Regions from separate parts of the Streptomyces sp. NPDC002580 genome, predicted to be linked through region 2. Evidence: predicted binding sites of a transcription regulator. Region 2 holds the regulator's gene; each other region holds the start of a gene.
What was found. Region 2 encodes HrcA, which represses chaperone genes, less so after heat shock. Its sites were predicted from a motif close to TTNGCACTCNGNNNNNCNGAGTGCNAA; they were not measured.
Positions count from the first base shown of each region.

Region 1 (9,809 bases), on a different contig from region 2:
GTCCTACTTGACGAACCTGCCGTCGCCCACGACGACATGCGGTCGGCTGTTGATCGCGTCCTGCGCCCATTCCAGGATGGAGACCTCGACCGTGATCGTGCCGGCCCGGCTCACGTCCTCCGTCACGTCGTACACCTTGCCGGTCCGCAGCGTGAGGCTCCTGAGCGTGGATCCGTCGCTTCGCGTGATCCTGACCGACGCCACGTAGCCGGGCAAGGTCTCCTTGTCGAGCCCGACCTTCGCCTCGAAACCGGTCAGGCCGGTGGGAACGTTGAAGGAGAGGGGTTTCACCACCTTGTTGAAGACCCCGGGCGAGAACACGATGCTCTTCGGGTGCGGAACGTCACCGAGCGCCATGGCGTCCTCCCTCTCGTTGTTCCCGTATCCGCCGATGGGCCCGTCATCGGTCAGGTACCGCACCTTCACGTCCGTCAGTGCTTCGGCCGACGGCCCTTCAGCGTCGCCGCCGGGATCGGCGGGAGCCGTGGCTCCCCCGTCGCCCCCGTCGCCCGTGTCGCCCGTGTCACCCGTGTCACCCGTGCCGTCCGAAGCGGAATCGCCGGGGCCCGGCCGCGCCGAGGACGGGTCCGCGGGAGACTCCGGCGTCCGGGACTCCTCCGGAGCCTCGGGGCAGGCGGCGGCGTCCACGCACACCTTGCCGTCCCGTCCGGCATGTTGATCGATGTTGTTGGTGTCCCCACATCCCGCGACCGCGGGTACCAACACACACAGGAGAACGGACCCACAGACCGCTCTTCTCCAGGTTCGCATGTCCCCTGCCTCGGTCATCTGCGGACGACCGGGGCGCCCACTGCCCCGTGGGCCCCGCCGAGCCCCCCGTCGAAGGAAATCCTCAGCAGCCCGACCTTCGAGACGTCGAAGCCCCTGAGGGCGTAACTCCTGCCGTATTCGAGCGTCTCTGAGTACAGGACCTTCCCCGTGCCCTGGTCGACCAGGTTCACCTTCAGCGTCTCCGTCCTGTCGGTGCCCGGGGAATCCGCGGCGATCCCGAACGTCGCGTCGAATTTCGCGTACTTGCCCGCCAGCTTCATCTGGAAGTAGCCGCTCTCGTTCTCCCCGCAGGCGATCGTGCACTCGATGACGAATGCGGTACGGAAGGACTTCGCTCCGACGACCACGTCGTCGGAGCTCCATGAGGTGCACGTGCCCATCACGCAGCCGTCCGCGGAATCCCGGACACCGTCCGGGAGGTTCCCACCCGACAACTCGACGCTGACTGGAGCGACTTCGCCTTCCACCGAACCGGCTTCCCCCTCCTCACGGCCCGCGCCACCGTCCGCACCGTCACCGCTCGGCCCGTCACCGCTCGGCCCGTCGCCGGAGTCCGCGCCGCCCTCGTCGGTGCCGCCTCGCTCCCCCGAACTCCCGGCGGACGCGTCCGACTCTGGCGCGGAGGAACTCCCGGCCGACGGGTCGTCCGAGGCGTCCGAGTCGTCATTCCCGGAGCAAGTGGACCCCTGGACGCAGGCGTTGGCATCGCCGTCCGCCTTCTGATTGATCGTGGTGTCCTTGCACGAGGCGACCGCGAGCACGGACAGCGCCACGAGCGCCGACACGCGGACCACACTTCGCCATCCCCGCATGATTCCCATTGCCTAGCATTTCGACTGGACGCAGACCGTGCCGTCTCTGCCGGTCTTCTGGTCCACGCTGGTGCTGTCCGACTTCATGAGACCAGTGATGACCGCAGCGATGATCACAGCCAGAGCCCCGACAACACCGACAATGATCTTGATCTTGTGATCATTGGTCCACCCCGCCATACGCCCAACCTTCCTATGACAAATGAAGGTTGATGGTGACACAGAGGCACGGGTGATCACTGCGGAATACCGGACACATGCGGTCCTGTGGCCCGCTCGTTACAGGACCGGTCAAAACGGTGCGCGACCGCTCCGTCGGCACGGCTTCCGCCCATGCCTCGCTCTCCACCGACGAATGGCGGTACGCGAGGCGGAGTTCGCCGAGGCCAGGGACTGGGTGATCGGCACCTCGCCGCCCGGCAGAACCTCGCGCTGTTCCTCCAGGAGTACCGACGCGTCCGATGTCACCCGCCGCCCGACGGACCGACCCCCGAGGTCCTCAAGACAGCACTTCGCCCCGCCGCGATGCGGCGGGGCGAAGTGGTCGGGCCCGGGTCGGCCGTCGGTGTCACCCGGGAGGGGTGCCGGCGGCTGACGTGCGGCCCGTGGGAGTTCCCGGACTGCGTCAGTGCGAGTGGCCGTGGCCGCCGTGGCTGTGACCGGCGTCGCCCTCGTCCTCGGCCGGCTTCTCGACGACCAGGGTCTCGGTCGTGAGGAGCAGGGAGGCGATGGAGGCGGCGTTCTCCAGGGCGGAGCGGGTGACCTTGACCGGGTCGATGACGCCGGCCTTGACCAGGTCGCCGTACTCGCCGGTCGCGGCGTTGAAGCCCTGGCCCTTGTCGAGCTCGGCGACCTTGGAGGTGATGACGTAACCCTCCAGGCCGGCGTTCTCGGCGATCCAGCGCAGCGGCTCGACGGCGGCCTTGCGGACGACCGCGACACCCGTGGCCTCGTCGCCGGTCTTGCCGAGGTTGCCCTCGAGGACCTTCACGGCGTGGACGAGCGCGGAGCCACCACCGGAGACGATGCCCTCCTCGACCGCGGCGCGGGTCGCGGAGATGGCGTCCTCCAGACGGTGCTTCTTCTCCTTGAGCTCCACCTCGGTGGCGGCGCCGACCTTGATCACGCACACGCCGCCGGCCAGCTTCGCGAGGCGCTCCTGGAGCTTCTCGCGGTCCCAGTCGGAGTCGGTGTTCTCGATCTCGGCCTTGATCTGGTTGACGCGGCCGACGACCTCGTCGGAGCTGCCGGCACCGTCGACGATGGTGGTGTCGTCCTTGGTGACGGTCACGCGGCGGGCGCTGCCCAGCACGTCCAGGCCGACCTGGTCGAGCTTGAGGCCGACCTCCTCGGCGATGACCTGACCACCGGTGAGGGTGGCGATGTCGCCGAGCATGGCCTTGCGGCGGTCACCGAAGCCGGGGGCCTTCACGGCGACGGCGTTGAACGTGCCGCGGATCTTGTTCACGACCAGGGTCGACAGGGCTTCGCCCTCGACGTCCTCGGCGATGATCAGGAGCGGCTTGGAGGCGTTCGCCTGGATGACCTTCTCCAGCAGCGGCAGCAGGTCCTGGATGGAGCTGATCTTGCCCTGGTGGATGAGGATGTACGGGTCGTCGAGGACGGCCTCCATACGCTCCTGGTCGGACACCATGTACGGGGACAGGTAGCCCTTGTCGAAGGCCATGCCCTCGGTGAAGTCCAGCTCCAGACCGAAGGTGTTGGACTCCTCGACGGTGATGACACCGTCCTTGCCGACCTTGTCCATCGCCTCGGCGATGAGCTCGCCGACCTGGCTGTCCTGGGCGGAGAGCCCGGCCACGGCCGCGATGTCGGACTTGTCGTCGATCGGGCGGGCCGTCGCGAGGAGCTCGTCGCACACGGCCTTGACCGCGGCGTCGATGCCCTTCTTCAGGAGGGCGGGCGACGCGCCGGCCGCGACGTTGCGCAGGCCTTCGCGTACGAGCGCCTGGGCCAGCACGGTGGCGGTGGTCGTACCGTCACCCGCGATGTCGTTGGTCTTGGTCGCCACCTCCTTCACCAGCTGGGCGCCGAGGTTCTCGTACGGGTCGTCGAGCTCGACCTCACGGGCGATGGTCACACCGTCGTTGGTGATGGTGGGGGCGCCGAACTTCTTGTCGATGACGACGTTGCGGCCCTTGGGACCGATCGTCACCTTCACCGTGTCGGCAAGCTTGTTGACGCCGCGCTCAAGGGCGCGACGGGCGTCCTCGTCGAACTTCAGGATCTTCGCCATGGGAGCGGTTCAGCCCTCTCGGAAAACTCGGGAGATAAAACGAACGGCGCCCCCAGCGCCCGGTTCATCGAAAGTAGCGGGGGCCAGGGGCGCAGTTCACTGCAATGCTCGGTGCGGGGTTGTCCGGGGAATGACCCCGAACTCCCTATACCGGGTGAATTACTTCTCGATGATCGCGAGCACGTCGCGAGCGGAGAGGACGAGGTACTCCTCGCCGTTGTACTTCACCTCGGTGCCGCCGTACTTGCTGTAGAGGACGATGTCGCCGACGGCGACGTCGAGCTCGACACGCTTGCCGTCCTCGATGCGGCCCGGGCCCACGGCCAGGACGACGCCCTCCTGGGGCTTCTCCTTGGCGGTGTCCGGGATGACCAGGCCAGAGGCCGTGGTCTGCTCGGCGTCGAGCGGCTGGACCACAATGCGGTCCTCGAGCGGCTTGATGGCAACCTTGGAGCTGGTGGTCGTCACGATCCGACCTCCCCCTTCGGAGATCTCACGGGGTTAACTGTCTGGGGTGGCGACCAGGTGGATCCGTCGTCGCGGGTGCCGGACCTGCCTGTCGCTGTTGGCACTCTCCAGGGGGGAGTGCCAGACCTGAGACTATGACCGCGATTAGCACTCGGTCAAGCGGAGTGCCAAAGGCGTCGGCGTGGCGTGGGACGGAAACGTGCCGGAAGGGTGCCCGACCGCACCGGCCCGGCGCCCCCGGAAGCCTCCGGCGGGACCTGGGTCCCGCCGTCGCGGGGCAGGCGGGAAGGTGACCACAGGGCCTAGAGGTAGTTCTCCAGCCGGGCCGGGGTGAGTCCCTCCGCCTGGATGCGCCGGAGCAGCCGGACCGTGGCGTCCGCGAGGTCGGGTTCGCCGAATCCGCGCAGGATGTCGCCCGGCCTGAGCGGGCGCGCGTCCACCGCCCGGCCGAGGACGACGGCGGTGACCCCGCAGTCGGCGGCGGCGCGCAGGGTGGTGCCGTCGTATCTGCCGTAGGGGGGACGCAGCAGCCGGGGCCGCACGCCGAAGCGCTGCCGGAGCTTGTCCTGCTGTCCGCAGATCTCGGCGCGCTGGCCGACGTAGGGCAGGCCGCGCAGGGCGGCGTGGTCGAGGGTGTGGTTCTGGATCGCCGCGCCGACCGCCCGCAGCCGGGCGAGGTGTCCGTACCCCGGCCCGACGACCCGGTCGGTGAGGAACACGCTGACCGGCAGCCGCAGTTCGCGGACCAGGTCGAGGAACCGCGGATCGCGCTCCGCCCCGTCGTCGTAGGTCAGGAAGACCACCTTGTCGCGGGTGCGCACGTGGTCCACGACGGAGGGCAACCCCGGGCCCGCGGTGCGCGCGGTGGTCCGGGCGGGCACCTCGGGCGGCGCGGCCAGCGGGGCGGCCAGGCCCCAGCGGCGGTACGCCGGCTCCTGCGGACGCACCCGCTGGGCCGCCTTCTTGCCGAGCCGTTCGATGGGGTCGACGGACTGGGCGCAGCCGCTGAGCAGCACCGCCGCGAGCAGCCCGGCGACCGGCACGCGCGCTCTCACCGCCGCCGCCCCCCACCCCCGCCGCGCCACCCCGGCCGTGGCCCTGCCCTCGGCCCCGGTCCCGGCCCTGCTCCCGGCCCTCACAGGTAGTCCTCCAGGCGCGCGACCGCGTATCCCTTGCCCGTAACCGTCCGCAGGAAGCGGCGGATCATGTCGGTCATGGTGCCCTTCCAGTCCTCGCGGCCCCGGAAGTGGGTGAGGACGATGTCGCCGGGGTGCAGGTCCCGGTCCTCCTCGCGGTACTCCCAGTGGTCGACGAAGACCTCCTCGTTCCAGATGGGCGCGTACTCGATGCCGCAGGACTTGGCGGCGCGCAGGGTGTCCTGGTCGTAGTTGCCGTAGGGCGGGCGGAAGAGGGTCGGGCGCTTGCCGAACTGTCTCTTCATCACCGCCTGCATGCCGCAGATCTCGTGCTTCTGCCGCGCGTAGGAGAGCGCCGGCAGATAGGGGTGGTGCAGCGTGTGGTTGTTGAGGGTGATGCCGCGGTCGCGCATCCTCCGGAAGTACCCGTAGTCGTCGTCGACCAGGTAGTCGCTGAGGAAGGCGGTGTACGGGATCTTCAGATCGCTCATCATCCGCAGGAACGCGGGGTCCTTCTCCTCGCCGTCGTCGATGGTGAGGAAGACGACCTTGTCCTTCGTGGGGACGGTCGTGAAGACCGGCGGCAGCCCCAGCTCCTTCTGGCCGTCCACCTCGAATCCCTTGCGGGCCTTGATCACCGGCTTGTCGGCGGGCGGCGGCGGGGGCGTCAGCGGCACCTCGGCCAGTCCCCAGCGCCTGGCGGCGGCGACACGACGGGCCTGCGCGGCGCGCAGCCGGGTGGCGTACGCGTCGAGGGCGCGGGCCGGCGGCGCCTGGAGCCCGGCCCGCCGGCCGTGGGCCGGCCTGGCGGCGTCGGCACCGGAGCCCGAAGCGGTACCCGAGCCGGTCTCGGCGCAGCCGGAGACGAGGAGGCCGAGGGCGATCATGCCCACTCCCCAGCGCGCACCGGCCCCGTTTGCGCCGCTTTTATCATTTTGTCGTACGGGTCCCATGGGGCCGGATCCTCCCAGGTCACCGCCCCGCGGCGGCCCCGACACCGCCTCCTGAAGCACACCGTCCACCGACTGGCCCACAATGGCCGGGTGAACGACGTCTCCTTCGCCCCCCTCCTCACCGCCGAGGGCCGCGCCCTGCTCGAAGAGGTCCGCGACACCGAACCGGCACGGGAACTGGCCGTCGCCACCCGGCTGCGCCGCGAGCACCCCGCCGAACTCGTCTCGGCGGCCCTCGGACAGGCGCGGCTGCGGCAGCGGGCGGCGGTGAAGTTCGGGGCCGAGGACGCCGGGCGGATGTTCTTCACGCCGAACGGGGTCGAGCAGTCCACCCGGACGAGCGTCGCGGCGTACCGCGCCGAGCGGCTGCGCTCGCTGGGAATCCGCTCCGTCGCCGACCTGTGCTGCGGCATCGGCGGCGACGCCATCGCGCTGGCCCGCGCCGGGATCCGCGTCCTCGCCGTCGACCGTGATCCGCTCACGGCCGCCGCCGCCCGCGCGAACGCCGACGCGCTCGGACTCACGGACCTGATCGAGGTGCGCGAGACGGACGTCACCGAGGTGGACACCTCTTCGTACGACGCGGTGTTCGTGGACCCGGCGCGCCGCGGCGGCCGCGGCCGGATCTTCGACCCGGAGGCGTACTCGCCGCCGCTTTCCTGGGCGGTCGGGGCGGCCGCGCAGGCTCCCGTCGCCGCGCTGAAGATCGCTCCCGGCATCCCGCACGAGGCGGTCCCCGCCGAGGCGGAGGCCGAGTGGATCTCGGACGGCGGAGACGTGAAGGAGGCCGTCCTGTGGTTCGGCACCGAGCCGGGCCTGGTGCGCGCCACCCTGCTGCCGGGCCCGCGCGAACTGCGCGGACGCGGACTGCCCGATCCGGCGGTGCGGGCGGTCGGGCGCTATCTGTACGAGCCGGACGGCGCAGCCATCCGCGCCCACCTCGTCGCCGAGGTGGCCGAGGAACTGGACGGCGGGCTCGTCGACGAGACGATCGCCTACATCACCGCGGACGAACTGCGGCCCACGCCGTACGCCACCGCGTACGAGATCACCGATCGGCTGCCCTTCAACCTGAAGAAGCTGAAGGCGCTGCTGCGCGAGCGGGAGGTCGGTGTCCTGACCGTGAAGAAGCGCGGGTCGGCCGTCGAACCGGAGGAGCTGCGGCGGAAGGTGAAGCCGCAGGGGCCCAACTCCGCGACCGTGTTCCTGACCCGGGTGGCGGGCGCCCCGACCATGCTGGTGGGGGCGCCCGCGACACCGCCTACTGGTGGTGGACCGTCTTGAGGGGGGCCAGGTTCGGCTCGGCGCCGACCGGGCCCGACCTCACGGCCTCCGTCGCGGCCTGACCGCCGTCCGCGCGGAGCGTGAAGGCGCTCTGCGGCGAACTCGCGGGCACCTGGCCGTTGTAGTACGGGTGGTACACGAACTGGCTGCTGCTCGCGGCGATCGAGCTGCCCGCCGTGTCCAGCGCGCCCGCCGCGATCGACGCGGTGCCGCCGAAGCCGACCACGGTCTGCGTGCTCGCGGACTCCCGCAGCAGATAGCCCTTGGCCTCGCTCGACAGGGTGTCGCGCGAGGTCCACAGGACGGGTCCGAAGACGTTCATCGCCCCGGCCGCCGACACGCCGCCGCGCCAGCTGTTCGTGTAGGCGAGGGCGGCCATGGTCGGCGCGCTCCACCAGAACTTGGCGACCGCCACGGAGGTGGCCTCGTTGCCGCTCGCCGTGACCGGGTAGTACGAGTACGTCGACGGCCACTTGGAGAGGTACGTGTGCGTCAGCGCGTACTTGGCCGAGGCACCCACCGTGATGATCATGGTGTTGTTCGGGTTCAGGCTGTTGAGGTACGCCTTCACCGAGTCGGTCAGCTTGTTGCCGTCGTTGAGGACGACACCGCCCGCGCTTCCGGTGCCGTCGGCACCGGCCGCGGCGGCCGCCGCGAGCGCCGAGTGGTAGTCGGTGCCGGTGGCCAGGAACACGTACTTCGGCGTGCTGGTCACGGACTTCGCCACGGCGACCGAGGTCGAGTAACGGGACGTCCCCGCCAGCCGCTTCGGCGTGAAGCCGAGCGCGGAGACCTGCGAGGAGACCGAGCTGCTGAGGATGGACGTCCCGCCGATGAGGTAGACGTTCGCACCCGGCTTCAGCACCCGCTTGAGCTCGGCCTTGGCCGCCGAGGACAGCCCGCTCTTCGGGGTCGTCAGCACGGGGCCCTGCTTCTTGCCGGCCAGCGCGGGCGCGGTCAGCGAGTACGCCTCGGAGTCCTGGTTGATCAGCACCGCGGCCTTGGCGTCCATCAGGCCGGGCACGCTCCCGCCGACCGTGTTCCAGGTCCAGCGCGAGGAGGCCGTGTTGGTGGCGTAGGTGTCGGCGCCCCAGACCCGTGCCGTGGAGTTCTTGCGCAGCGGCTGCCAGCTGGGGTTGGAGCCGGAGTTGCCGGCCGGGTCGGCGGGCACCTTGGTCAGCTCACCGGTGGCCAGGTCCACGTACTCGATGGTGTGCACGTCGGAGCTGTCGCCCGAGGTGTGCACGTCGAAGATGATCCGCTTGCCGGTGGGCGACCAGGACGGGTTCGCGTAGCCCCGGGGGCCGGTGGTGACCTGCTGGACGTTCGTGCCGTCCGCGTTCGCCGTGAAGACCTGCGACATCCCGCCGTCGACGTGCCGGACGAACGCCAGCTTGGTGCCGTCCGGTGAGTAGGCGGGCTGCGCGGCGTCGGTCAGCACCCGCTTGACCGTCTTCGCCGTCGAGTCGTAGACCCAGACGCCGTCGTTGTCGTAGCAGCCGTAGTTCTTGCGCCGCTCGAACGCCACGAGCCCGGTCGTGCTCACGGTCGGGTCGGTGTCACAGACGGTGGACGGCTCCTGGGTGGCCGTCAGCAGTGGCTCGGGCGCCCACGAGGCGTCGGAGGGGCCGTAGGCGAGCTGGCCGCCGGTCGAGAAGACGACGTAGCGCCCGCCCCAGCCGAAGGTCAGATCCTCGTACGCGGCGCTGGACCGGACCCCTGTCGCCCAGGGCAGGGTGATCTGCGTGGAACCGCTCGGCCTGATGCTCGAGATCTGGCTCCAGGTGCTGACGAGCCGGCTGCCGTCCGGTGCCCAGGCGGCATCCCACCCCGACTGGTTGGGAACCGGGGTGGCCTTGCCCGTGGCGGGATCGATCAGGAGCGGGCCGTCCACGAGGATCTTGCCCTCGGTGCCCGGCCAGGGCCCGGCTTCGTCGGCGACGGCACCCGGGGCCGTCGCCAGGGTGGCCGCGGTGATGGCCACCGCGGTCGCGAGCGCCGCACCGCCGCGGCGCTTGAACATGCTCAAATTGACCCCCCATGGATCAGAAACGTCGGAATCGCCGCTCACTCGCCGGGCCGGTGCCTCTCCCCCGGAGGCTCACAG
Region 1 is NZ_JBIAQZ010000011.1:313,227-323,035, reverse strand. Features, by position in the region: gene ACFYW7_RS31410 (hypothetical protein) at 4-648, opposite strand; gene ACFYW7_RS31405 (hypothetical protein) at 786-1,577, opposite strand; gene groL (chaperonin GroEL) at 2,230-3,861, opposite strand; gene groES (co-chaperone GroES) at 4,021-4,329, opposite strand; gene ACFYW7_RS31390 (polysaccharide deacetylase family protein) at 4,632-5,384, opposite strand; gene ACFYW7_RS31385 (polysaccharide deacetylase family protein) at 5,465-6,352, opposite strand; gene ACFYW7_RS31380 (methyltransferase domain-containing protein) at 6,509-7,702, shown strand; gene ACFYW7_RS31375 (cell wall-binding repeat-containing protein) at 7,680-9,725, opposite strand.
Region 1: a site for HrcA is predicted at 4,474-4,500, ahead of groES (co-chaperone GroES). Genes of this name have one in related genera too.

Region 2 (9,809 bases):
ATGGTCTCGACGGCCAGTTCGCCCCGGTCGCCCTTGGGCAGTGCCTGGACGACCGTGATGCGGGGCTCCTCGGCCGGTTCCTCGGCCACCGTGTCCATCTTCACGATCAGCCGGTCCTTGCCCTCGGTGTCGAGGACCACGCAGTCCGCCCAGCGGCCGGCGCCGTCGGTGAGTACGACGTCCTCGCCGGCCCGCAGCCGTTTCACGGAGACGGCGTGCCGTCCCTCGGGGCCGTCGAGGACGTAACGTCCGCCGCCGCCCGCGTCGAAGTGCTCGACCAGGAACACCGGTGCTGTCATCGGGCCGCTCCCTCTTCCGGGATCTCCTCGGCCGCCGACAACGCTGTCCGCGCGGCGGCGATCTCGGCGTTCAGTACCTCCACGAGCTGCCCGGCGGGCAGCTCGCGTGCCATGCGGTGCCCCTGTCCCGCCCACAGCGCCATGCCCTGCGCGTCGCCCGCCTTGGCGGCCGCCTTGCGCAGCGGCACGGTGAGGTGGTGGACCTCGGGGTAGGCGGCGGGGGCGTACGGACCGTGCTCGCGCATGAAGCGGTTGGCCAGCCCGCGCCCCGGACGCCCGGAGAACGCGCGCGTGAGTTCCGTGCGGACGAACAGGGGGTCGGTCAGCGCCTGCTTGTGCACGGCGTGCGCGCCGGACTCGGGGGTGGCGAGGAACGCGGTGCCGAGCTGGGCGGCGTTCGCTCCCTCGGCGAGCACGGCGGCGATCTGGCTGCCGCGCATGATGCCGCCGGCCGCGACGATCGGGATCCCCACGGCCTCGCGGACCTGCGCGACCAGGGAGAGCAGGCCGATGCCCGTGCCGTCCGTCTCCGGGTTGTCGCGGTGGGTGCCCTGGTGGCCGCCGGCCTCGATGCCCTGCACGATGACCGCGTCGGCGCCGGCCCGCTGCACGGCGAGTGCCTCCGCGGCTGTGGTCGCGGTGACCAGGGTGAGGGTGCCGGCGCGGCGCAGGGAGTCGAGCACGTCCTGGCTCGGCACGCCGAAGTGGAAGGACACCGCCGCCACCGGGTTGTCGAGGAGGACGGCGAGTTTGGCGTCGTAGCCGTCGTCACGTCCGCTGTCCCGGTCGCCGAGCTCGACCTCGTACCAGGCGGCCTCACCCGCGAGCTGGCAGGCGTACACCTCGACCGTGGCGGCGTCCGCGTGCTCGGGCTGCGGCATGAACAGGTTGACGCCGAAAGGACGGCCGGTCAGTCCGCGAAGCTGCTTGATCTCCTGGTACATGCCGTCGGCGGTCTTGTACCCGGCGGCGAGGAATCCGAGCCCGCCCGCATCGGACACCGCGGCCGCGAGCTGCGGGACGGAGACGCCGCCCGCCATGGGGGCCTGCACGATCGGGTGAGGGAAGAGATCGGTCAGTGCGGAGGACATGACGGCATGTTGTCACGTCCCCAGGGCAAGTCCGAATCCGGCCGTCCGCCCGGCACGGGCCGCCGCGACCGGCGGGCACGGGGTGGCATCCCACCCCGTGCCGCGCTTGGGTCAACGGCCGTTGAAGGCGTCCTTCAGCCGGGAGAAGAGCCCCTGCTGACCGGGCTGGAACTGACCGGTGGGCCGCTCCTCGCCGCGCAGTATGGCGAGCTCGCGCAGGAGCCGCTCCATCTCCGGGTCGAGCTTGGTCGGCGTGGTGACCTCGACGTGCACGATGAGGTCGCCGCGTCCGCCGCCCCGCAGGTGGGTGACGCCCCGGCCGTGCAGCGGGATCGACTGGCCGGACTGCGTGCCCGGACGGATGTCGACCTCCTCCATGCCGTCGAGCGTCTCCAGCGGCACCTTCGTGCCGAGGGCCGCCGCGGTCATCGGGAGGGTGACCGTGCAGTGCAGGTCGTCGCCGCGCCGCTGGAAGGTCGAGTGCGGCAGCTCGTGGATCTCGACGTACAGGTCGCCGGCGGGGCCGCCGCCGGGGCCGACCTCGCCCTCGCCCGCGAGCTGGATCCGGGTGCCGTTGTCCACACCGGCCGGGATCTTGACCGTGAGGGTGCGACGGGACCGGACCCGGCCGTCGCCCGCGCACTCGTGGCACGGGGTCGGGACCACGGTGCCGAAGCCCTGGCACTGCGGACACGGCCGCGAGGTCATGACCTGGCCGAGGAAGGACCGCGTCACCTGGGACACCTCGCCGCGACCGCGGCACATGTCACAGGTCTGCGCGGTGGTGCCGGGGGCGGCACCCTCGCCGCTGCAGGTGGCGCAGACGACGGCCGTGTCGACCTGGATGTCCTTCGTGGTGCCGAAGGCCGCCTCGTCCAGCTCGATCTCCAGCCGGATCATGGCGTCCTGGCCCCGGCGGGTGCGCGAGCGCGGTCCGCGCTGCGACGCCGTGCCGAAGAAGGCGTCCATGATGTCCGAGAAGTTCCCGAAGCCGCCCGCGCCGAAGCCTCCGGCGGCGCCGCCCTGCTGGGACAGCGGGTCACCGCCGAGGTCGTAGACCTGCTTCTTCTGCGGGTCCGACAACACCTCGTAGGCGGCGTTGATCTCTTTGAATCGCTCCTGCGTCTTCGGATCGGGATTGACGTCCGGATGCAGCTCGCGTGCGAGCCTCCGGAACGCCTTCTTGATCTCGTCCTGGGACGCGTCGCGGCGCACGCCGAGAACGGCGTAGTAGTCCGTGGCCACTCAGGACTCCGCCAGGATCTGTCCGACGTACCGTGCCACCGCTCGTACCGCTCCCATCGTTCCCGGGTAATCCATGCGGGTCGGGCCGACCACGCCGAGTTTGGCTACTGCCTCGCCGCCCGAACCGTAGCCGACCGAGACCACGGACGTGGAGTTGAGTCCCTCATACGCGTTCTCGTGCCCGATTCGCACGGTCATGCTCGAATCCCCGGCCTCTCCAAGCAACTTGAGGAGCACAACCTGCTCCTCCAGCGCTTCGAGCACCGGCCGGATGGTGAGAGGGAAGTCATGTCCGAAACGGGTGAGATTGGCGGTACCGCCGATCATCAGCCGCTCCTCGGTCTCCTCGACGAGTGTCTCCAGCAGGGTGGAGACCACTGTCGAGACCGTACCCCGGTCCTCCGCCTCGAAGGCGTCCGGGAGGTCCTGCACGAGCTGCGGCACGTCCGCGAAGGGGCGTCCCGCGACCCGGCTGTTGAGCCGGGCCCGCAGATCGGCGAGGGACGTCTCACCGAACGGCGCCGGGCAGTTGATCATGCGTTGCTCGACCCGGCCGGTGTCCGTGATCAGCACGAGCATCACCCGCGCGGGGGCGAGTGACAGCAGCTCCACATGGCGCACGGTCGAGCGGGTCAGCGAGGGGTACTGCACGACGGCGACCTGGCGGGTGAGCTGCGCGAGCAGCCGCACGGTCCGCCCGACGACGTCGTCGAGGTCGACGGCACCGTCCAGGAAGTTCTGGATGGCCCGCCGCTCGGGCGCGGTCATCGGCTTGACGCCCGCGAGTCTGTCGACGAAGAGCCGGTATCCCTTGTCCGTGGGGATGCGCCCTGCACTGGTGTGCGGCTGGGCGATGTAGCCCTCGTCCTCCAGGGCCGCCATGTCGTTGCGGACGGTCGCCGGCGAGACGCCCAGGCGGTGCCGTTCGGTGAGCGCCTTGGAACCGACCGGTTCCTCGGTGCCCACATAGTCCTGGACGATGGCGCGCAGCACCTCGAGCCTGCGTTCACTGAGCATCGCGCACACCTCCAGAGTCGACTCGGTGGTCTTCGTGGCCTTCGTGGCTTTCGTCTGGCACTCAGCGCACACGAGTGCCAACGTTCCCCGGTTCAGTGTACGGCGGTGCGGCACGACCCCGGCAAGGGCGGGCCTGCGCCGTGGTGGAGTGGCACCCGGTCACCGCTAGCGTCGCCGCATGAGGCTGACTTGGGAAGAGCTGGAGTGGGAAAGGGTGGCGGACCGGGTCGGACGGCGGCGGCTTCCGGACTGGGACTGCACCGTCGGGCTCGTCGTCGGCGAGGGCGCGGCCCTGCTGATCGACGCGGGATCGAGCCTCGCGGAGGGCGCGCGGCTGCGCCGGGAGGCGCAGGCCCTCGTCGGGCACCGTGTGACGCTTGTCGCGCTCACCCACCCCCATTTCGACCACGTCTTCGGCGCGGCGGCGTTCGCGGGCGCGGAGATCCTCGTCGCGGACGGCTCGGCCGAGATGTACGAGAGGGGCCGCGGCGAGCTGTGCGCGGACGCGGTGCGCAACGGGCTGGACCCCGGGGCGGCGGAGGAGGCGGCCGACGCCCTCGTGCGCCCTGGGGGGTTCGTCCGGGGGACGCGGCGCCTGGAGCTGCCCGGCGGCGTCGAGGTCCTGCTGGTGCGGACGGGGGACGGCCATACCGCCCATGACCTGGTGGTCGTGGTGCCGGGTGATCCGACGGTGGTGTTCTGCGGCGACCTCGTCGAGGAGTCCGGCGAGCCCCAGGCGGGGCCCGACGCCGTGCCCTCGCGCTGGCCCGCGGCCCTCGACCGGCTGCTGGACCTGGGCGGCGAGGACGCGGTGTACGTGCCGGGTCACGGCGCGGTCGTGGACGCCGGGTTCGTACGGTCCCAGCGGGACGCCCTGGCCGCGCGTTTCGGCGTGCCGGGTTCCGGCGTGTCGCGGTGAGCGCCGCCGGGTTTCTCCTATCGTCATCCGAATGCGCCAGTACTCTCCGGACCTGACCCCGCCGTGGAAGAAGCCCGAGCCCGTGCCCGAGGTCCCGGCGGACCGGGGTCTGGTGGTGGAGGAGCCCGGCACCGGCTTCTGCGGCGCGGTGATCCGCTGCGAGGCGGGCACGGTGACCCTGGAGGACCGCTTCGGCAAGCACCGGGTGTTCCCGCTGGAACCGCGTGGCTTCCTGCTGGAGGGCAGGGTGGTGACCCTGGTGCGCCCGGCCGCCGGCGCGCCCGTACGCCCCGGCCGCACGGCGTCCGGCTCGATGTCCGTGCCCGGTGCCCGCGCCCGGGTCGCGCGGGCCGGACGCATCTACGTGGAGGGCCGCCACGACGCCGAACTGGTCGAGCGGGTGTGGGGCGACGACCTGCGGATCGAGGGCGTCGTCGTGGAGTACCTGGAGGGCGTCGACGACCTCCCGGCGATCGTCGCCGCGTTCGACCCGGGCCCGGACGCCCGGCTCGGCGTCCTGGTCGACCATCTGGTGCCGGGTTCGAAGGAGTCCCGGATCGCCGGGGCGGTCACGAGCGAGCACGCCCTGGTGCTCGGCCACCCGTACATCGACGTCTGGGAGGCCGTGAAGCCGTCCTCCGTGGGTATTGCGGGCTGGCCGAGGGTCCCGCGCGGTCAGGACTGGAAGACGGGCGTGTGCCGGGCCCTGGGCTGGCCGGAGAACACCGGCGCGGCCTGGCAGCACATCCTGTCCCGGGTGCGCTCCTACAAGGACCTGGAGCCGGAGCTGCTGGGCCGGGTGGAGGAACTGATCGACTTCGTCACTGCGCCGGAGTGACGGCCGGGGCGGCGGCCTCCCGGGTCCGGCGGCGGTGGCCCTTCACGTCGGGGGTCCCTTCGTAGCCCGGCGGCATCCGCTGCGCGCCGAACCAGAGGTCGGGCGCCCAGCGCCGGCAGCCCGCCGCCACGGCGTGCCGGGCGCTGCCGGGCCGGACGGAGACGCGGTGGCGCAGCCGGGGTCGCCCCGGCTGCGCCGGCTCGCTGTCGCGCACGAAGATCCACAGCATCGGGTCGTCGCGGTCGATCTCGTCCTTCGGACAGAGTTCGAGGGTGTGGAGGGCCGATGTGCCATGGATGCCGACGCCGGTCAGCGACTCCCACGGCACGGTCGCGGACCGCCCGCGCCGGCTGACGTGGACACCGGCGGCGTCCATCGTGACCCGCTGGTTCCAGATGTATCCCACACCCCGGGCGATCGTCACGAGGGCCCAGGAGGTCAACAGCACGAGGGCGGCGGCGAGGCCGTCGCGCACCACGGCACCCACCCCGTGCCCGTGCTCGGGGACGAGCGCCCACGCGGCCCACGCGCAGGCCGCGACCATGACCGACGCCGCGGCCAGACGGCGGCGGACCAGTACGCCGCCACGATGGACGACGACCGAATCCCCGATCTCGACGGTGTCGAGCACCAGCGCGTCGGACGCGGCGTCCGCCGCCGGGCCGGTCCGTCCGGCCAACCGGTCCCGGTGCCCCTGGCGATCCTGCTGGCCCGGGTACGAGTACGGCTGCTCCTTGCGTCCGAACCACAGGTCGGGCGCCCACTGTCTCAGGGCCTTCTCGTACAGCTTGTCGGAGCCACGGACGTCGATGCGGTACCTGAGCCGGGGCAGGTCCGGCCGGATCGGGTCCGTGTCGCGGACGAACTTCCACAGCAGCGGATCATCACGGTCGATCTCGCCCTTCGGACACAGCTCGACCGTGAAGACGACGCTTTTGCTCCCGCGCGCCCAGTAGATCCCCGCCCCGGCCAGCGAGTCCCAGCGGATCAGCGCGATCTCCTTGCCCCGCATCCACCAGAACCCGGTGGAGTCGAAGACGGTGATCCAGCGGCGGGCCCGCCAGGCGGAGACGAGGAGTGTCACCCCCATGATGCCCAACAGCAGCGCCATCCAGCTGGACGCCGTCCCATGGACGGCGCTCCAGAGTCCCATCGCGCTACTCCCGATGAGCACCACCACGAACGGCAGCACCTGGAGCAACTGCCGCTTTCCGTAGCGCACAACGGTCGCGTCCTCGTCGGGCCGTCCACTGGAGATCATGGTGCCGGACGGTAGCGAACAGGCGTTCAGTCCACCAGGTCCCGGACCACCGCGTCCGCCAGCAGCCGTCCGCGCAGCGTGAGCACGGCGCGGCCCTCGTCGTAGGGGCCGGTTTCGAGGAGTCCCTCGGACAGGGCGCGGCGGGAGGCCGAGAGTCCGGCCGGGCGGAGCAGCGAGAGCGGGCAGCCCTCGCGCAGCCGCAGTTCGAGGAGGATGCGCTCGACCCGGCGGTCCTCGCCGGAGAGGAGTTCGCGCCCGGCCCCCGGGGAGCGGCCCGAGGCCAGCGCCGCCGCGTACGCCCCCGGATGTTTCACGTTCCACCAGCGAACGCCGCCGACGTGACTGTGCGCGCCGGGGCCCGCTCCCCACCAGTCGGCGCCGCGCCAGTACAGCTCGTTGTGCAGACAGCGGCCTGCCTCGGAGGTGGCCCAGTTCGACACCTCGTACCAGTCGAAGCCCGCCGCGGACATCACCTCGTCCGCGATGAGATAGCGGTCCGCGTGCACATCGTCGTCCGTCATCGGGACCTCGCCGCGGCGGATGCGGCGCGCGAGCTGGGTGCCCTCCTCGACGATGAGCGCGTACGCGGAGATGTGGTCGGGTCCCGCGCCGAGGGCCGCTTCGAGCGAGGCCCGCCAGTCGTCGTCCGACTCCCCCGGTGTGCCGTAGATCAGGTCCAGGTTCACATGTGCGAAGCCGGCCGCGCGGGCCTCGGCGACACAGGCCTCGGGGCGGCCGGGGGTGTGCGTGCGGTCGAGCACCTTCAGGACGTGCTGCCGGGCGCTCTGCATGCCGAAGGAGATCCGGTTGAAGCCGCCGGCGCGCAGCGTCGCGAGGTACTCCGGTCCGACCGACTCGGGGTTCGCCTCTGTCGTGATCTCCGCGTCGTCCGCGAGCCCGAACTCGTCCCGGACGGCCGCCAGCATCCGTACGAGGTCGTCGGCGGCCAGCAGCGTGGGCGTGCCGCCTCCGACGAAGACCGTGCGGACGGGGCGCGGGTCGTCGCCGAGGACCTTGCGGGCGAGGCGGACCTCGTCGATCAGCGTGTCCGCGTAGTTGTCGCGGGAGGCGAGCACACCGCCGGTGCCCCGCAGCTCGGTCGCCGTGTAGGTGTTGAAGTCGCAGTAGCCGCAGCGGGTCGCGCAGTACGGCACGTGGAGGTAGAACCCGAGGGGCCGCTCGGCCGCCCCGGCCAGGGCGTGAGCGGGCAGCGCCCCGTCGTCGGGGACGGGCTCACCGTCGGGAAGTGCGGAAGGCATGCGTTCCATTGTCCAGCACGGGCGGGGTCCACGTGTCCGGCCGGGACGGGCGCGCACGTGTCCGATGTCACGGGCGGGGTCCACGTGTCCGGTCCCACGGGGCGCTCGCTCTCGTCCCGCGCCCGGTCCGGCACGGACGCGGGCCGGTCTCCGGCCGGGCGCCCGCCACCGCCGCGGGTGCGCGCCCCGGCACCGGCCCGAAGCGCGTGCCGTCGCGTGCTACTCCGCCTGTAACACCAGGAGGGCCATGTCGTCCTCGGGCGGGCGCGGACCGAATGCGTGGACGAGCCCGCGGATCCGTTCCGCGACGGACTCGGCGTTCAGGCCGGCGCAGTCCGCGAGGGCGCGCGCGAGGCCGTCGTCGTCGTCGAACTGGCGGGACCCGTCGCGCCGCTCCGTGACCCCGTCGGTGACGCACAGCAGGGTGTCCCCGGGATACAGCTCGAAGGACTCGGAGACGTACTCCGGGTCCTCGAAGACGCCGAGCAGGGTCTGCGGCCGGGCCACCTCGCGTACGTCGCCGTCGGGGCCCAGCAGCAGCGGCAGCGGATGCCCCGCCGAGGCGAGGGTGCAGCGGACTCCGCCGTCGAAGGGCACCAGCTCCCCGTACAGCATGGACAGGAACCGCGTCTGCGGTCCGAGGTCGGTGCCGAGCCCGGGTCCGCCCGCGGCCACGAGCGCGCGGGCCGCCGCGTCGGCGGCCTCCGTGGCGTCGTCGAGCAGGAGCTGGTTGAGGCGGTCGAGGACGTCCGCGACGTCGTAGCCCTCGCGGGCCAGCAGCCGCAGCCAGGGCCGGGCCAGGCCGATGACGACGGCGGCCTCGGGCCCCTTGCCCTGGACGTCGCCGACGGCGAAGCACCAGCGGCCGTCGCCGGCCGGGAACACGTCGTAGAAGTCGCCGCTGGGCCCGCCCTTGTCGAGCGGCTCGTACACGAGCGCGCTGCGCACCCCGGGGATCTCCGCGACCGCGCCGGGCAGCAGCCCGCGTTGCAGGATCCGGCTGATGGTGGCCTGGCGCGCGTACTGGCGGGCCGCGCCGATGGCGAGGGCGATGCGGCGGCTGAGGTCCTCGACGAGCCCGGTGACCTCGTCGGGGAAGTCCGGCAGTCCGGCCCGGCCGATGACGAGCGTGCCCAGCGGCCGGCCGCCCGCGATCAGCCGGTACGCCAGTGCCGCGCCGCTCACCCCGCGCGCGCCCAGGGCCGCGCCGGGCCAGGGCACCGGCACGGCACGGGACCGCACCGCGTCGGGCAGCCGCGGCGGGTCCCCCTCCAGGGCCGCGCGCAGGTCCTCGATGAGGTTCTCGCTGCCGTGCCAGACCCTGGCCAGGCGGGGCCCGAGGGCCAGGCCGAGGCCGCCCGCCCGGTCGGTGGCCTCGTCCTCCAGCCACACCGCGCACCAGTCGGCGAGACGGGGGACCAGGAGCTGCCCGGCGAGCGCGGCGACCAGGTCCTCGTCGAGCTGTCCGGCGAGCAGGTCGGAGGCCTCTGCGAGAAAGGAGAGGGCTCCCCGGTCGAGCCAGTCGTGGGCCTGCGCCGTGCCCCACGGCGGCCCGGAGGCGAGCGCCCCGGAGGAGAAACGGACGGCGGCCCGCGGCTCGTACCCCGCGGACCACGCCTCGGCGTACGCGTCGGCCCCGGCCGGATCCGCCCCGCCCGCCGCCCCCACACGGCCGACGTCCGCGAACCCGCCCATCCCGGCGAGGTCGTCGGCGTCCGTGAACCCGCCGGCCCCGGGCACGCCGTCGGCGTCGGTGAACCGCCCGGACCTGGCCGGCTCGTCCGCGTCCGTGAACGCGCCCGTCCGGGGCACGACTCCGGTGTCCGTGAACACGTCCGGTCCGGGCGGCACAGCGGCGCTCGCGTCGGCGGGCAGGCGCG
Region 2 is NZ_JBIAQZ010000001.1:537,895-547,703, reverse strand. Features, by position in the region: gene ACFYW7_RS02315 (16S rRNA (uracil(1498)-N(3))-methyltransferase) at 1-299, opposite strand, end outside; gene ACFYW7_RS02310 (nitronate monooxygenase) at 296-1,390, opposite strand; gene dnaJ (molecular chaperone DnaJ) at 1,502-2,635, opposite strand; gene hrcA (heat-inducible transcriptional repressor HrcA) at 2,636-3,652, opposite strand; gene ACFYW7_RS02295 (MBL fold metallo-hydrolase) at 3,831-4,571, shown strand; gene ACFYW7_RS02290 (DUF3097 domain-containing protein) at 4,603-5,409, shown strand; gene ACFYW7_RS02285 (hypothetical protein) at 5,393-6,670, opposite strand; gene hemW (radical SAM family heme chaperone HemW) at 6,697-7,929, opposite strand; gene ACFYW7_RS02275 (SpoIIE family protein phosphatase) at 8,149-9,809, opposite strand, start outside.

Region 3 (9,809 bases), on a different contig from region 2:
CGTCGTCGCGCTCGACTTCGACGGCACCCTCGCCCCCATCGTCCCCGACCCCGACCGGGCCCGCGCGCACCCCGACGCGGTCCCCGCCCTCGCGGCGCTCGCCCCCCGGGTCGCCTCGATCGCCGTGATCACCGGCCGCCCGGCCGGTGTGGCCGTACGCCACGGCGGCTTCGCGGGCGTTCCCGGACTGGAGCACCTCGTCGTCCTCGGCCACTACGGAGCCGAGCGCTGGGACGCGCCGAGCGGCACGGTCACCGCACCTGCCCCGCACCCCGGTGTGGCCGCCGTCCGGGCCGAGCTGCCGGGGTTCCTCGACCGGATGGGCGCCTGGCGGGGAACCTGGATCGAGGAGAAGGGCCGCGCGGTCGCCGTCCACACGCGCCGGGCCGCCGATCCGCAGGCCGCCTTCGAGGCACTGCGCGAGCCGCTGGCCGGACTGGCCGGCCGGCACGGCCTGATCGTCGAACCGGGCCGCATGGTCCTGGAGCTGCGCCCGCCGGGCATGGACAAGGGCGTCGCCCTCCTGGAGTACGTCCGGGAGACCGGCGCCGAAGCCGTGCTCTACGCGGGTGACGATCTGGGTGACCTGCCCGCGTTCGCCGCCGTCGACAAGCTGCGCTCCGACGGTGTACCCGGGCTGCTCGTGTGCAGTGGCAGCTCGGAGGTCGGTGAACTCGCCGAGCGGGCCGATCTGGTGGTCGACGGGCCGGCCGGTGTCGTGCGGTTGCTCGCCGGGCTCGCGGCCGCACTCGCCTGACCTGGTCGTTCGCCGCCGTACGCCGGGGGCGGCCACGGCCTTCTTCCGCCCCCGCCGCCCCTGCCCTTCCCGTCCCCCGGACTCCGCCCCGGACCCCGCTCCTCGAACGCCGGAGGGGCTGGAGCCTCCCCGCCCGGAGGGGCTGCGACCGTCGTTCAGCGCTCCAGTTCGCGTAGTTGGTCGAGGAACCACTGGGTCGGGGGCAGGGCGGTGGCCGCGGCGGTCAACCGCTTGGTTCGTTCGGCCCGTTCGCCGGGCTGCATGGTCAGCGCCTCGTGCAGCGCGCGGGCCGTACCGATCACGTCGTACGGGTTCACGGAGATCGCGTCCTCGCCCAACTCCTCGTACGCGCCCGCCTCTTTGGAGAGCACCAGCGCACAGCCCTCGTCGGAGACGACCGGGACCTCCTTGGCGACCAGGTTCATGCCGTCCCTGATGGGGTTGACGAGGGCGACGTCGGCCAGTCGGTACGCGGCCAGCGAGCGCGCGAAGTCGTCCTTGACGTGCAGCACCACCGGGGTCCAACCCGGTGTCCCGTAGGCGGAGTTGATCTCGTCGGCCACGCGCTGCACCTCGGCCGTGTAGTCCCGGTACACCGCGAGGTCCTGCCGCGAGGGGTAGGCGAAGGCCACGTGGACCACCCGCTCGCGCCACTCGGGACGCTCGTCGAGCAGCTGCCGGTACGCGAGCAGTCCGCGCACGATGTTCTTGGACAGCTCGGTCCGGTCGACGCGCACGATCGTCCGGCGGCCCTCGCCGATCTCCTCGCGCAGCGCGGCCATCCGTTCTCCGACGTCCGCCCGGTGGGAGCGCTCGCGCAGGAACTCGGCGTCCGCGCCGAGGCCGTGCACCCCGACGCGGGTCTCGCGCACGGGCGGCAGGGTGCCGTCCAGGTGCTCGATCGTCCGGGGAGTGTCCGCGGGCCCGTTCGCGCGGTAGCGCTCGGGGTCGGTCCCTTCGGCGCAGCGCATGAACGCGGTCGCCCACCGCCAGGTCAGGAACGCCACCCGGTCCGCGCCGAGCATGCCCCCGATCAGCTCCGCGCGGATGTCGTCGGGGAGCATCCGGAAGTAGTCCTCGGGCGCCCACGGGGTGTGGGAGAAGTGACCGATGCGCAGGTCGGGGCGCAGTTCGCGGAGCATCCCCGGCACCAGGCACAGGTGGTAGTCCTGGACCAGCACGGAGGCGCCCTCGGCGGCCTCCTCGGCCAGTGCCTCGGCGAAGGCGCGGTTGTAGGCGCGGTACGCGTCCCACTTGCGCCGGAACTCCGCGTCGAAGACCGGCTCCAGCGGGGTCTGGTACAGCAGGTGGTGGACGAACCACAGGACGGAGTTGGCGATGCCGTTGTAGGCGTCGGCGTGCACCTCGGGGTCGATGGCCAGCATGCGTACGCCGTCCTCACCGACTCCGCGGCGCACGGCCTCCCTGTCGCCCTCGCCGAGGGCCGAGCACACCCATAGGGCGCCCGCGTCCGGCCCGATCGCCGAGAGGCCCGAGACGAGGCCGCCGCCGCCGCGCCGGGCGTGCAGCGAGCCGTCCTCCCGTTCCTCGTAGGTGACCGGGCCGCGGTTGGAGGCGACCAGAATCCGGTGGGCACCGTGCGTTGAAGCCATGCCTCGAAACCTAGCCCCGTGTCGAAACGCTCAAACGTTCCCGTCGGCCGTATGCGATCGGAGGTGGTCGCGGGCCGATCGGGCCGGTCTACGCGGCTTTGTGCCGCCGGTACTCGGAGATTTCGGTCATCGGGGGCCTCTCCTCGGTGTCCACCGAGTACGTGCGCGGCCGGAAACCGTCCCGGCCGCGCTCGAACTGGGTGAGGGCGGGGCGGATCAGATGGCCGCGGGCGAGCCGGAGCTGGGCGGTGCGGTAGATCGCGGCGGCCATCCGGCCCAGCGCCTGGCCGTCCTGGTGGCGGTGCTTGCGCACGCCGACGTCGACCTGGGCGAGGGCGTCGAGGCCCACCAGGTGCAGGGCGTCCACGAGCATGCCCAGTTCGACGCCGTAGCCGACGGGGAACGGGAGCCGTTCGAGCAGGGAGCGGCGGGCGGCGTACTCGCCGCCGAGCGGCTGGACGAAGCCCGCGAGCTGCGGCCAGTGCATGTTCAGCAGCGGGCGGGCCATCAGCTCGGTGACCCGGCCGCCCTGTCCCGTGGCGCCGCCCAGCGGGCGGTCGTACATGGCCTTGACCAGGTCGACGCCGGGATCGGTGAGCAGCGGGCCCACGATCCCGGTGACGAAGTCGGACGAGAACTCCCTGAGGTCCGCGTCGACGAAGCACACGATGTCCCCGCTCGTCACGAGCAGCGACCGCCACAGCACCTCGCCCTTGCCGGGCACCGCGGGGATCCGCGGGAGGATGTCGTCGCGGTGCACGACCCGCGCGCCGGCGGCGGCGGCGACCGCGGAGGTGCGGTCGGTCGAGCCCGAGTCGACGACGACGATCTCGTCGACGAGGGGTACCTGCTGCATCAGGTCGTGGCGGATGATCGCGACGATCTCGCCGACCGTCTCCTCCTCGTCGAGCGCGGGCAGCACGACGCTGACCGTCGACCCGCTGACGCGTTTCGCCGCCATGAGCTTGTGGAGCGGGCGGTCGGTCAGGGACCAGGAGCGTGTGCTCAGCCAGTTTTCGACTTCATTCAGCACCGTCTGCGGCTCCTCACTGTCTGATCACACGCTCTCATCGGCGTGCCCGCTGCGGCCAGCGGCGGATCGATGGGCGTCGTCTCGCGGTTCGGACGACTATCTCAACTGTCCTGGCCTTCGGTTACAGTCTTGAACAACGCGGATGACCATCGCATGTCCTGGATCGTCGGTCCGTGCCAGGTTCAACAGTTCAACAATCAAATACCGCTCATCCAGAGGGGCAGAGGGATACGGCCCGATGAAGCCCCGGCAACCCTCCAGCCGGTCTCGTACCGCTCGACGTCGGATCGACGTCGGTCAGGTAGCGAGGCTCCCGGCTCGGGAAGGTGCCAAGTCCGTCTCACGGCGAAGTGCGCCGTGGGGAAGATGAGGAAAGGGCCTCGCCTCCATGGCTGCGCAGACAGTTGCAAGTACCACGAACTCCGCCGACGCGGTGGACCTCGGCCCGGCCGCGGCGCTTTCCTGCCGCGAGTGCGGGCACCGTGTCCCGCTAGGCCCGGTCTTCGCCTGCGAGGAGTGTTTCGGCCCGCTGGAGATCGCCTACGACTTCTCGGCCTACGAGACCGAGGAACTCCGCAAGCGCATCGAAGCGGGACCCACGAACATCTGGCGCTACGCGCCCCTCCTGCCCGTCCCCGCGGACGTGGCCGACAAGCCGAACATCAACCCCGGTTGGACCAAGCTCGTCCAGGCCGACAACCTGGCCCGCGAGCTCGGCGTCGACGCCGGCAGGCTCTTCGTCAAGGACGACTCCGGCAACCCGACGCACTCCTTCAAGGACCGCGTGGTCGCCCAGGCCATCGAAGCGGCCCGCGTCTTCGGCTTCACCACCCTCTCCTGCTCCTCCACCGGCAACCTCGCCGGCGCCGTGGGCGCCGCGGCGGCCCGCGCCGGTTTCCGCTCCTGCGTGTTCATCCCGCACGACCTGGAGCAGGGCAAGGTCGTCATGGCCGCGGTCTACGGCGGCGAGCTCGTCGGCATCGAGGGCAACTACGACGCCGTGAACCGCTTCTGCTCCGAGCTGATCGGCGACCCGGCCGGCGAGGGCTGGGGCTTCGTCAACGTCAACCTGCGGCCGTACTACGCCGAGGGCTCCAAGACGCTGGCGTACGAGATCTGCGAGCAGCTCGGCTGGAAGCTCCCCGACCAGCTCGTCGTGCCGATCGCCTCCGGCTCCCAGCTCACGAAGATCGACAAGGGGCTCCAGGAGCTGATCGAGCTCGGGCTCGTCGAGGACCGGCCGTACAAGATCTTCGGCGCCCAGGCCGAGGGCTGCTCCCCGGTCTCCGTCGCCTACAAGGCCGGTCACGACGTCGTACGGCCGCAGAAGCCGGACACCATCGCCAAGTCGCTCGCCATCGGCAACCCCGCGGACGGGCCGTACGTGCTCGACATCGCGCGGCGCACCGGCGGAGCGGTGGAGGACGTGAACGACGAGCAGATCGTCGACGCGATCAAGCTGCTCGCGCGCACCGAGGGCATCTTCGCGGAGACGGCCGGCGGGGTGACCGTGGGCGTCACCCGCAAGTTGATCGAGAACGGCCTCCTCGACCCGACCCTCACCACGGTCGTGCTGAACACCGGTGACGGCCTCAAGACCCTGGACGCGGTGGCCTCGGACACCGGGCTGACCGCGACCATCCGCCCGAACCTCGACTCCTTCCGAGAGGCTGGCCTCGCATCATGAGCGTCAACGTCCGCATCCCCACCATCCTGCGCACCTACACCGGGGGCGCCGCCGAGGTGAGCGCCGAGGGAACGACCCTCGCCGAGGTCATCGCCGACCTGGAGAGCAACCACACGGGCATCGCCGCGCGCGTCCTGGACGACCAGGGCAAGCTGCGCCGCTTCGTCAACGTGTACGTCAACGACGACGACGTCCGGTTCGAGCAGGGCCTTCAGACGGCGACGCCGGACGGTGTGGGCGTCTCGATCATTCCGGCCGTCGCCGGAGGCTGACCGCTCCGTTCGTTACCCTCGGTAATGCCGAACACGCTGAGTTCATCGAATTGCCCCCTCCGTGAGAGAAACGGAGGGGGCAATTCTGCATGATTGAGCGCGCTACAGTTGGGGAAGCCACTTCGCTTTGGATGTTGGTTTCATGCCGGACGCATATGAGTAGTCGTTCCGCAGCCGACAAGAAGTAGCCAAACTGGCCCGTCTTTTTGGGCAGTTCATGGCATTTGCGGGGCCCGACTTGCCCCGGATCCTTACGTATTCTCCGCATGTCATTGATCGGCCATGCCCAGAATTCTCGTCCGATTGACCTGTTGCAGAGGGCAGTTGGGCAGATACATTCAGCCGCGGTCGACGCGTTCCGGCGCACACCCCCAACCGTTTGGGGGGGTGAGGTCTGACCCGGATCCGCGAAGTGTGGATCTGTGCAAGGGCCAGTAATAGGGGAGTTAGGCATGGCTCAGGGCACCGTCAAGTGGTTCAACGCGGAGAAGGGGTACGGCTTCATCGCGGTCGACGGTGGTGCGGACGTCTTCGTGCACTACAGCGCGATTCAGATGGACGGCTACCGCACCCTTGAAGAGGGTCAGCGAGTGGAGTTCGAAATCTCGCAGGGCCAGAAGGGTCCGCAGGCGGACATGGTCAAACTCGCCGTCTAGATCCGGGCGCGAACGGCCACCGACGCACTCACGCCGAGGGGCCCGCATCCCACCAGGGATGCGGGCCCCTCGTGCGTCCCCGGCCGACTCCGGCGGCCCATCCGGGGGCTCCGCGCCCCTCGGGCCGTCTCCCGACCGCCTCGCGCGCGCCCATCGGTGCGCCCGCGAACACCCGCGAGCGCCCCCGCCCGGCCCCTTGCGAGGCCCGGCCGGAGGCCTGTTTTTGGTGAGAGGCGCTTGCACTCGCAGGGGTCGAGTGCTAATCATTGGCGTTAGCACTCTCCCAGTGAGAGTGACAGAACTTGGATCGGGCCAGTGAGGCCCGCGGGCCTGTGGGGCAAGGAACCACAAGGCTTGCAGGCCGTCCGTCGCGGGCGCGGGCACGATCCGGAGAAATCCACCCCGTCCGGGAGGACCACTTCACATGGCCAAGATCATCGCGTTCGACGAGGAGGCACGGCGCGGTCTCGAGCGCGGGATGAACCAGCTCGCCGACGCCGTCAAGGTCACCCTCGGCCCCAAGGGCCGTAACGTCGTCCTCGAGAAGAAGTGGGGCGCGCCCACGATCACCAACGATGGTGTTTCCATCGCCAAGGAGATCGAGCTCGAGGACCCGTACGAGAAGATCGGCGCCGAGCTGGTCAAGGAAGTCGCCAAGAAGACGGACGACGTCGCCGGTGACGGTACGACCACGGCGACCGTGCTGGCCCAGGCGCTCGTGCGCGAGGGTCTGCGCAACGTCGCCGCCGGCGCCAACCCGATGGCCCTCAAGCGCGGTATCGAGAAGGCCGTCGAGGCCGTCTCCGGTGCCCTGCTCGAGCAGGCGAAGGATGTCGAGACCAAGGAGCAGATCGCTTCCACGGCCTCCATCTCCGCCGCCGACACCCAGATCGGCGAGCTCATCGCCGAGGCGATGGACAAGGTCGGCAAGGAAGGCGTCATCACCGTCGAGGAGTCCCAGACCTTCGGTCTGGAGCTGGAGCTCACCGAGGGTATGCGCTTCGACAAGGGCTACATCTCGGCGTACTTCGCCACCGACATGGAGCGTATGGAGGCCGTCCTCGACGACCCGTACATCCTGATCGCGAACTCCAAGATCGCGAACGTCAAGGACCTGCTCCCGCTCCTCGAGAAGGTCATGCAGGGCGGCAAGCCGCTGCTGATCATCGCCGAGGACGTCGAGGGCGAGGCGCTGTCGACCCTGGTCGTCAACAAGATCCGTGGCACCTTCAAGTCCGTCGCCGTCAAGGCTCCGGGCTTCGGTGACCGCCGCAAGGCCATGCTCGGCGACATCGCCATCCTCACGGGCGGCGAGGTCATCTCCGAGGAGGTCGGCCTCAAGCTGGAGAACGCGGGTCTGGACCTGCTGGGCCGTGCCCGCAAGGTCGTCATCACCAAGGACGAGACCACGATCGTCGACGGCTCCGGCTCCGCCGACCAGGTCGCCGGCCGGGTCAACCAGATCCGTGCCGAGATCGAGAACTCGGACTCGGACTACGACCGCGAGAAGCTCCAGGAGCGCCTGGCGAAGCTGGCCGGCGGCGTGGCCGTCATCAAGGCCGGTGCCGCCACCGAGGTCGAGCTTAAGGAGCGCAAGCACCGCATCGAGGACGCCGTTCGCAACGCGAAGGCGGCCGTCGAGGAGGGCATCGTCGCCGGTGGTGGCGTGGCCCTGCTCCAGGCTTCCTCGGTCTTCGAGAAGCTCGAGCTCACGGGTGACGAGGCGACCGGCGCGAACGCCGTGCGGCTCGCCCTGGAGGCCCCGCTCAAGCAGATCGCCGTCAACGGTGGTCTCGAGGGTGGCGTCATCGTCGAGAAGGTGCGCAACCTGCCCGTCGGCCACGGCCTGAACGCCGCGACCGGTGAGTACGTCGACATGATCGCCGAAGGCATCATCGACCCGGCGAAGGTGACGCGCTCTGCCCTGCAGAACGCCGCCTCCATCGCCGCGCTGTTCCTGACCACCGAGGCCGTCATCGCCGACAAGCCGGAGAAGGCCGCCGCGGGCGGCGCTCCGGGCGGCATGCCGGGCGGTGACATGGACTTCTGATCGACCTCTGGTTGATCAACGTCCTTACCGAGGGCGGCACTTCCTGGCGACAGGGAGTGCCGCCCTCGGGCTTTTCCGGTACAGGGCGCGGAGGGCGGGCCGGTCGCCGGCCGACCCGCGCGGTCCGGTCCGGTGGCGCGCGCCTCGCGTGGCGGGGATCACATGACGTGGTGCCGGACGGGCGGAATGCGCGCGGGCGGCATGGCTGTTGTGCTACTCACATGCATTCCATGCGTGTGCACATACCAGCTGGTCTACCGTTATCGGTGTACCGTCCCCCTCCCGAGGAGCCCCCCACGTGAGTGTCACCGCGTCCGCCGCCTCCCGCGCGGCCGAGATCCTTTCCCGGCCCGTCGCCCTGGGCGGCCTCACCGTCCCGAACCGGATCGTGATGGCTCCGATGACCCGCGAGTTCTCCCCGGGCGGCGTCCCGGGTGAGGACGTGGTCGGGTACTACTCCCGCCGCGCCGCCGCGGGCGTGGGCCTGATCGTCACCGAGGGCACGTACGTCGGTCACGACTCGGCCGGCCAGAGCGACCGCGTTCCGCGCTTCCACGGCGAGGAGCAGCTGGCGGGCTGGGCGAAGGTCGTCGACGGCGTGCACGCGGCCGGCGGGACGATCGTGCCGCAGCTGTGGCATATCGGCATGGTGCGCAGGGCGGGTCAGCCGCCGTTCGCGGACGCCCCGCCGGTCGGTCCGTCCGGCATCTTCAAGGAGGGCGCCGAGGCCACCGGCAAGGCCATGACCCGGCAGGACCTGGACGACGTCCTCGGGGCGTTCGTCCAGGCGGCGGTGGACGCCGAGCGCCTCGGCTTCGACGGAGTCGAACTGCACGGCGCCCACGGCTACCTGCTCGACCAGTTCCTGTGGTCCGGCACCAACCGGCGCGAGGACGCGTACGGCGGCGACCCGGTGGCCCGCGCGAAGTTCGCGGCCGAGATCGTCGCGGCCGTGCGCGCCGCCGTCTCCCCGGAGTTCCCCATCCTCTTCCGCTACTCGCAGTGGAAGCAGCAGGCCTACGAGGCCCGCCTCGCCGAGACCCCGGAGGAGCTGGAGGCCATCCTCGCGCCGCTCGCCGCGGCCGGAGTGGACGCCTTCCACGCCTCCACGCGCCGCTACTGGCTGCCCGAGTTCGACGGCTCCGACCTCAACCTCGCCGGCTGGACGAAGAAGCTGACCGGCAAGCCGACCATCACCGTCGGCTCGGTCGGCCTGAACGGCGACTTCATCAAGGCCTTCCAGGGCGAGGGTTCCACCGTCCGCGGCATCGACGATCTCCTCGACCGCCTGGAGCGCGACGAGTTCGACATGGTCGCCATCGGCCGCGCGCTGCTCCAGGACCCCGAGTGGGCGGCGAAGGTCCTCGCCGGCCGTTTCGACGAACTGGCCCCGTACGACGCGGCGGCGCTCGGCTCGCTCAGCTGACGTCCCCTGGATCGACGCCCTCGGCCGGGACGGCGCAGGACGCCGTCCCGGCCGAGGTGTCGGCACCCGTGCGGGGAGCCGTCACACGGGTGCCCTTTCGCGGCGGTGTGCCATCGCGGCGCGGATCTCGGCCGCGTGGGCGCGGACCGTCGTGGACGTCAGGGGAGCGGTCCCGGAGGGAACGGCCTTCCCGCTGCACCGTCCGCAGAAGCCGCCCGGCAGGGCTTCCGGACTGCCCGGGGCGCGGCATTCCGCGCACTCCAGCATGCGGTCGGGCGGGCTCGGGGCTTCTCCCACGGGCTCGGGCGCGGGCTC
Region 3 is NZ_JBIAQZ010000005.1:422,652-432,460, reverse strand. Features, by position in the region: gene otsB (trehalose-phosphatase) at 1-757, shown strand, start outside; gene ACFYW7_RS18600 (trehalose-6-phosphate synthase) at 913-2,370, opposite strand; gene ACFYW7_RS18595 (glucosyl-3-phosphoglycerate synthase) at 2,459-3,403, opposite strand; SAM riboswitch class I at 3,609-3,776, shown strand; gene thrC (threonine synthase) at 3,792-5,090, shown strand; gene ACFYW7_RS18585 (MoaD/ThiS family protein) at 5,087-5,362, shown strand; gene ACFYW7_RS18580 (cold-shock protein) at 5,815-6,018, shown strand; gene groL (chaperonin GroEL) at 6,443-8,068, shown strand; gene ACFYW7_RS18570 (NADH:flavin oxidoreductase) at 8,367-9,494, shown strand; gene ACFYW7_RS18565 (hypothetical protein) at 9,576-9,809, opposite strand, start outside.
Region 3: a site for HrcA is predicted at 6,291-6,317, ahead of groL (chaperonin GroEL). Genes of this name have one in related genera too.